One region of the Microbispora sp. NPDC049633 genome, then DNA from elsewhere that is predicted to be linked to it. Evidence: predicted binding sites of a transcription regulator. Region 1 holds the regulator's gene; the other holds the start of a gene.
What was found. The regulator LexA, encoded in region 1, represses DNA repair genes until DNA is damaged. The targets are predictions, from matches to a motif close to TCGAACANNTGTTCGA.
Positions count from the first base shown of each region.

Region 2: recA (recombinase RecA) is a predicted target of LexA. The motif match lies at 2,007-2,022, and genes of this name have one in related genera.

Region 1 is NZ_JBFAOO010000005.1:39,203-42,610, reverse strand. Features, by position in the region: gene AB0J39_RS02795 (vitamin B12-dependent ribonucleotide reductase) at 1-667, opposite strand, end outside; gene nrdR (transcriptional regulator NrdR) at 788-1,252, opposite strand; gene lexA (transcriptional repressor LexA) at 1,685-2,401, shown strand; gene AB0J39_RS02780 (aminotransferase class I/II-fold pyridoxal phosphate-dependent enzyme) at 2,491-3,408, shown strand, end outside.
Region 2 is NZ_JBFAOO010000110.1:17,901-21,308, forward strand. Features, by position in the region: gene AB0J39_RS25260 (regulatory protein RecX) at 1-711, opposite strand, end outside; gene recA (recombinase RecA) at 720-1,841, opposite strand; gene AB0J39_RS25270 (hypothetical protein) at 2,170-2,445, shown strand; gene AB0J39_RS25275 (ABC transporter permease) at 2,466-3,408, opposite strand, start outside.

The DNA.
Region 1 (3,408 bases):
AGGCGTCGGCGCCGCGCATGAAGGAGACCGGGCCGCTGGCCGTGCCGCCGCTGGACAGCAGCTCCTTGGACGAGCGGATGCGGGAGAGGTTGACCCCGGAGCCCGAGCCGCCCTTGAAGATGACGCCCTCTTCCTTGTACCAGTCGAGGATCGACTCCATCGTGTCGTCCACGGCCAGGATGAAGCAGGCGCTCACCTGCTGGGGCGAGCGGGTGCCGACGTTGAACCACACCGGCGAGTTGAAGCTGAAGACTTGGTGGATCAGCGCGTGCTTGAGCTCGTGGTCGAAGATCTCGGCGTCCTCGTCGGAGGCGAAGTAGCCGTTCTCCAGGCCGGTCCTGGTGTAGACGCCCACCACCCGGTCGACGAGCTGCTTGAGGCTCGACTCACGCTGCGGGGTGCCCACCGCCCCGCGGAAGTACTTGGTGGTGACGATGTTGGCCGCGTTGACCGACCAGAAGTCGGGGAACTCGACGCCGTGCTGCTCGAAGTTGACCGAGCCGTCCCGCCAGTTCGTCATCACGACGTCGCGCCGCTCCCAGCGGACCTCGTCGTACGGGTGGACGCCCGGGGTGGTGAAGACGCGCTTCATCTTCAGGCCCTTGCGCGGGCGCTTGCCCCCCCGGCCCCCCGTACCCGATACGGTGCCGCTCACGGTCTCCGTCATGACTTCCCCCTCCCAGGGCCCGATGGAGCCCCTTCTCCGGACCACGCTCGTTACAACCACATCGTCGCGCCGCGCCGTCGCGCGCCGCCGTCCGCCTCGTCCCGGTCCCCCGGAAGGCGCCTACTTCTCGCCCCCCGGGCCGTGGGCCGCACGGAGCCGCTCGATCTCCGCCTCGAAGTCCGCCAGCGTCTCGAAGCTGCGGTAGACCGACGCGAAGCGCAGGTAGGCCACCTCGTCGAGGTCGCGGAGCGGACCGAGGATGGCCAGACCCACCTCGTGGGAGGCGATCTCGGCCGCGCCGGTGCCCCGGATGCTCTCCTCGACCCGCTGCCCGAGCTGAGCGAGGGAGTCCTCGCTGACCGGGCGTCCCTGGCAGGCCCGCCGCACGCCGGCGACGACCTTCTCCCGGGAGAACGGCTCGGTGACCCCGCTGCGCTTGCTCACCATCAGCAGCACCGTCTCCTGGGTGGTGAACCTGCGCCCGCATTCTGGGCAGGTGCGCCGGCGACGGATCGCTGCCCCGTCCTCGGCGGCGCGGCTGTCCACGACCCGCGTGTCCGGGTTGCGACAGAACGGACAGTGCACTCCATCGCCTCCCTGAACGCCCATCCCGAACACAAGGTGTGGTGAACTTACACCGGTGTGACTACTAGATGTTGTGGTCCAACCGTAGAAGTGCCCGACCTTGAACGCAAGTCGAACCGGCCTTGGGAGGGGAAGTGCCTGTTCGGCGCGCGTGTCGCGCCTCCGGTCACGGCCGCCTCACCTGCCCCGCCGGTCGCGGAATAGGCCCTTTACGGCGCCTTTCCTCGCCGATTTCCGCATGGCCTCTGACCTGGACGTACATCGGCCCTGGAAGATCGGGTAAATCGAACACGGGATCGATCGAACTCCCGTACGATGAGGGGAACGGCGAGATCGGCGATTTCGCTGGATATCGAACAATTGTTTGACGGTGATCTTGAATCGCGGTACGGTCGCTCTGTGCGACATGAGGAACACGGATTGAGAGGTGGCATCGTGGGTGACCGAAGTGAGCAAGCGGATGGCGTCAGCGACCTCGCGGTTCGCAGGCGCGACTCGCTTGGCCTCACCCCCAGGCAGCGGAAGATCCTCGAGGTGATCCGCGACTCGGTCCAGCAGCGCGGCTATCCGCCGTCCATGCGGGAGATCGGGGAGGCAGTCCAGCTGACGAGCACCTCCAGCGTGTCGCACCAGCTCACGGCGCTCCAGCGTAAGGGTTACCTCCGGCGCGACCCGCACCGCCCCCGCGCCCTGGAGGTCCGGCTGCCCGGAGAGCCGGTGCTGTGGGTGGATCCGGACGCCACCACGGAGGAGGAGGCCGGGTTCAGCCGTCCGACGGCCGCCTACGTGCCGCTGGTCGGCCGCATCGCCGCCGGTGGTCCCATCCTCGCCGAGCAGAGCATCGAGGACGTGTTCGCCCTGCCCAAGCAGCTCGTGGGCGAGGGCACCCTGTTCCTGCTCCAGGTCTCCGGCGACTCGATGATCGAGGCCGCCATCGCCGACGGCGACTGGGTCGTGGTGCGGCAGCAGCCGGTCGCCGACAACGGCGACATCGTGGCCGCCATGATCGACGGCGAGGCCACCGTGAAGACCTTCAAGCGCAAGGACGGGCACGTGTGGCTGGTGCCCCACAACCCCAACTACGAGCCGATCCCCGGTGACGAGGCGACCGTGCTCGGCAAGGTCACGGCCGTCCTGCGCAAGCTGTGACGGCGTCGGCGCCCCGCGGCACGACGTGCCGCGGGGCGCGACGACCACCCCTTTCCGCTGGTCACTAATTCGCAATTAGGGTGAGTCGGGTGAATCTCGACTCGCTGTCGTTGGATGCGGCCCGCCGCCGTGACGGAATCAAATGGGCCCACGCCGCGTCCGGCGTCATCCCCGCCTGGGTCGCCGACATGGACTTCCCCGTGCCCGACGCGGTCACGGAGGCCATCGCGAGACGCGCCGCCACGGATCTCGGCTATCCCGCCTGGCTGGACGAGCCGACCGCCGGGCCCCTGGCGGAGGCGTTCGCCGAGCGCATGGAGGCGCGGTACGGCTGGCGAGCGGATCCGGCCCACGTGCGGTCCTACACGGACCTCAACCAGGCCCTCCAGGTGCTGCTGCACGTCATGACCGACCCCGGCGACGCCGTGGCGCTGCACGTGCCGGCCTACGACCCCTTCCTCGGCACGATCACCGGGATGAACCGCCGCCTGGTGCCCATGCCGCTCACGGCCGACGGCAGGTTCGAGGTCCCCGGCGAGCCCGTCCGGGTGCTCCTGCTGGTCAACCCGCAGAACCCGTCGGGCCGCTCGTTCACCCGTGAGGAGCTCGAGGCGGTCGCCGCGTACGCCGACCGGCACGGCACGCTGGTGATCGCCGACGAGATCCACGCGGACCTGACGTACGCCCCGGCCCGGCACATCCCGTTCGCCACGATCCTTCCCGAGCGCACCGTCACGCTGACCTCCGCAAGCAAGGCCTTCAACATGGGCGGCCTGCACTGCTCGGTGGCCCACATCGGCGCGAAGGACGCCAGGGACGCGCTCGGCCGTCAGCCCGCCCACATCTACGGGGCGCCCAGTGTCCTCGGCGTGGAGGCCACGGTGGCCGCCTGGCGGCACGGCGACGCGTGGCTGGAGGAGGTGCTGGCGATTCTCGACCGCAACCGCAGGCGCATCGCCGAGCGGCTCCCGTCGGTCGGGTACCGCATGCCCGAGGCCACCTATCTC
Region 2 (3,408 bases), on a different contig from region 1:
GACCGTCTCCTCCGCGACTCCGCGCTGCCGCAGTTCCTGGGCGAGCGCGCGGCGGGCGAGCCCGCGACCGGCGTGCCGGGAGCTCACCCACGCGGCGGCGAACGCCTCGTCGTCGATGAGCCCGACCTCGGAGAACCGCTCCAGCACGGCGTCGGCCGCCGCCTCGGGCACGTCCCGCTTGCGCAGCGCCTCCGCGAGCTGGGCCCGGGTCTTGGGCGCCATCGTCAGCAGCCGCAGGCAGATGGCCCTGGCCACCGCCTCCGGGTCGGCCGGCGGCCCCTCGCTCGCCGCGGTGCCCTCCTGCGGCCCGTCGGGCAGCCATCCGCCGGACCGCCCACGCGGCTCGCCCCGGTCTCCCCGGCGCCGCCTGCCGCGTCCCTGGCGCCGGCGTCCGGGCCCGGGATCCTCCCGGCCCGACGCGTCACGCTCCCAGAGGCCGCCTCCGCCGGAGCCCACCGTCTCGTCCCCGGCGCCGCCCATGCCCCCAGCGCCGCCCATGCCCCCGGCGTCGCCGAAGTTCCGGGGGCCGTCACCACCGCGCCGGCCGGACGTGCCACCGGAACGCCTGCGCATCTCCGCCCGCAGGGCGGCGATCGTCGCGGACGCGTCCTCGGCGGATCCGGGCGGCTCTTCGGCCGGTCCCCAAGGTCCGGAGTTCCAGTCCCCCGGCCCGATCTCGCCGTCCGGGCCGGGGAACTCCTCGCGCCTCATGCCTGCGCTCAGACGTCACCCGGCTTGGGCGCGGCGGCCGCCTTGCCCCGGCCGGAGGCAGCCGCGGGCGCCCGGCCGGACGCGGGAGCGGGCGGCGTCGCCGGAGCGGCGGCGGGCTCGCCCGGCGTGTCGAGCCGCGGGCCGACGCCGAGCTTCTCCTTGATCTTCTTCTCGATCTCGTTGGCGATGTCGGGGTTGTTCTTCAGGAAGTTGCGGGCGTTCTCCTTGCCCTGCCCGAGCTGGTCGCCCTCGTACGTGTACCAGGCGCCGGCCTTGCGCACGAACCCGTGCTCGACACCCATGTCGATCAGGCCGCCCTCGCGGGAGATGCCGATGCCGTAGAGGATGTCGAAGTCGGCCTGGCGGAAGGGCGGGGCCATCTTGTTCTTGACGACCTTCACCCGGGTCCGGTTGCCGACCGGCTCGGTGCCGTCCTTGAGCGTCTCGATCCTGCGCACGTCGAGCCGCACCGACGCGTAGAACTTCAGCGCCTTGCCACCCGTGGTGGTCTCGGGGCTTCCGAACATGACGCCGATCTTCTCGCGGAGCTGGTTGATGAAGATGGCGGTCGTGCGGGTCTGGTTCAGGGCGCCGGCGACCTTGCGCAGGGCCTGCGACATGAGCCGGGCCTGAAGGCCGACGTGGCTGTCGCCCATCTCGCCCTCGATCTCGGCCTTGGGCACGAGGGCCGCCACCGAGTCGATCACGATGATGTCGACGGCGCCGGAACGGATCAGCATGTCCGCGATCTCGAGCGCCTGCTCACCGGTGTCCGGCTGGGACACGAGCAACGCGTCGACGTCGACCCCCAGCTTCTTCGCGTACTCGGGGTCGAGGGCGTGCTCGGCGTCGATGAAGGCGGCGATGCCGCCGCCCTTCTGCGCGTTGGCCACGGCGTGCAGGGCGACGGTCGTCTTACCGGAGGACTCGGGACCGTACACCTCGACGATCCGGCCGCGGGGGAAACCGCCGATGCCGAGGGCGACGTCGAGGGCGATCGCACCGGTGGGGATGACCTCGATCGGGGCACGCGCGTCGTCTCCGAGGCGCATGACGGTGCCCTTGCCGAACTGCCGCTCGATTTGCGCGAGGGCGGTCTCAAGGGCCTTCTCGCGGTCGTTGATTGCCATTGGGTGCCCCCTGGAGGGTGGTCGTCTGCTCGGTCACCGAAAAGCTACGGGGTGCCACCGACATTTTCCGGAGCTTCCCGCACACCACCCGGGAGGCGGGCCGGGAACCTGCCGCGCCCCGGCGACCTGACGGCGCGCACCCCGGAGGCGACCAGTCCAATATAGCCGAACGACTGTTCGATCACATGCCCGAACCGCCGCACGTGGGAGACGAACGGCGTCCCATCCGCGCCGTTACATTCCCGGGCGTTACCTCCGTATGGTTGCCAGCGCGCTGACCTGGGACGATCCTTGAAGCCAAAGCTGGATCTCCCGCTGGAGGGGCCACGTGACGGGCACCGGCGACTACAGCGGACAGCGTCTGACCCACCTTGCGGCGCTCGCGGCGCGACTCCCCGAACACGGTCTCGTCGCGCGCCTGCTCGGCACGGACGATCCGGTCCTGTCCGTCCGGCACCCGGGAACCGGCAGGCAGACGATCGTCTTCGCGACCCCCGCCAGGGAAGGCTGGATGTACCTGTGGGCCCCGGGCGGCCAGGAGAGCGCCGACGACCCCGGCCGTGCGGCCGAGATGATCAGCCGGACCCTCTCCAGGCGCCCCTGACCCCTCACGGACCCGGCCCGTCAGCGGACCACTTCGCCCAGCTTGACCCGGGCTCCGGTGCGGAGCACCGCCCGCCGGTAGACGCGGGCCGCGCCCAGCAGGACGGCGGCCACGGCCACGACCATGAGCACTCCGGCGATGAGGATCTCCCCCAGCGGCACGTCCGCGGCCGCCGTACGCACCGGCATGACCATCGAGGAGAACGGCGGCACGAGCGACAGGACGCGCGCGAGCGTGCCGGTGGGCTCGAGGGCGGCGAAGTAGGCCGTCACGTAGGTGAGCATCATCAGCGTGGTCATCGGCGTCAGGACGCTGTTGAGCTCCTCCTGCCGCGAGACCAGCGAGCCGAAGGCCGCGGCGAGCGCCGAGAAGAAGGCGTAGCCGAGCACGAACCAGACGATCGCGCTGACCACGATTCCCGCCATTCCGGGCGGCAGGTCGGCCGTGAAGCCGGTCGCGAAGGACACCGCGAGGCCGACGACGATGATCACGGCGAGGTTGATCAGTCCCAGCGCGCCCAGCCCGACGATCTTGCCGCCGAGGAGCTGCCAGGGGCGCACCGAGGTGAGCAGGATCTCGACGATGCGGCTGCCCTTCTCCTCCACCACGCCCATGGCGACATACATCGCGCTGTAGATGAGCAGGAAGAACAGCACCATCACGAGAAGCGTGGCCAGCCCGGTGCGCACGCTCTGGTACTGGGCGTCGACGCCGACCGACTCCACCCGCAGCGGGGTGATCGTGACGCCGGCCGCCTTGATCTGGGCGTCCCGGTGCGCGGCTTCGAGGATCAGCCCGAGCCGCTGGTCGAGTTCGCCGTTCGCGAGGACCTTGCCGCCGTCGATCAGGGCCGCGTCCACGTCACCGTCGATCACGGCCTTCCGCGCCGCCGCCTCGTCCGGCAACCGGGAGTACGCCAGCTGGGCCACGGGCGCGGGCGCGTTCCCCACGACGCCCACGTCG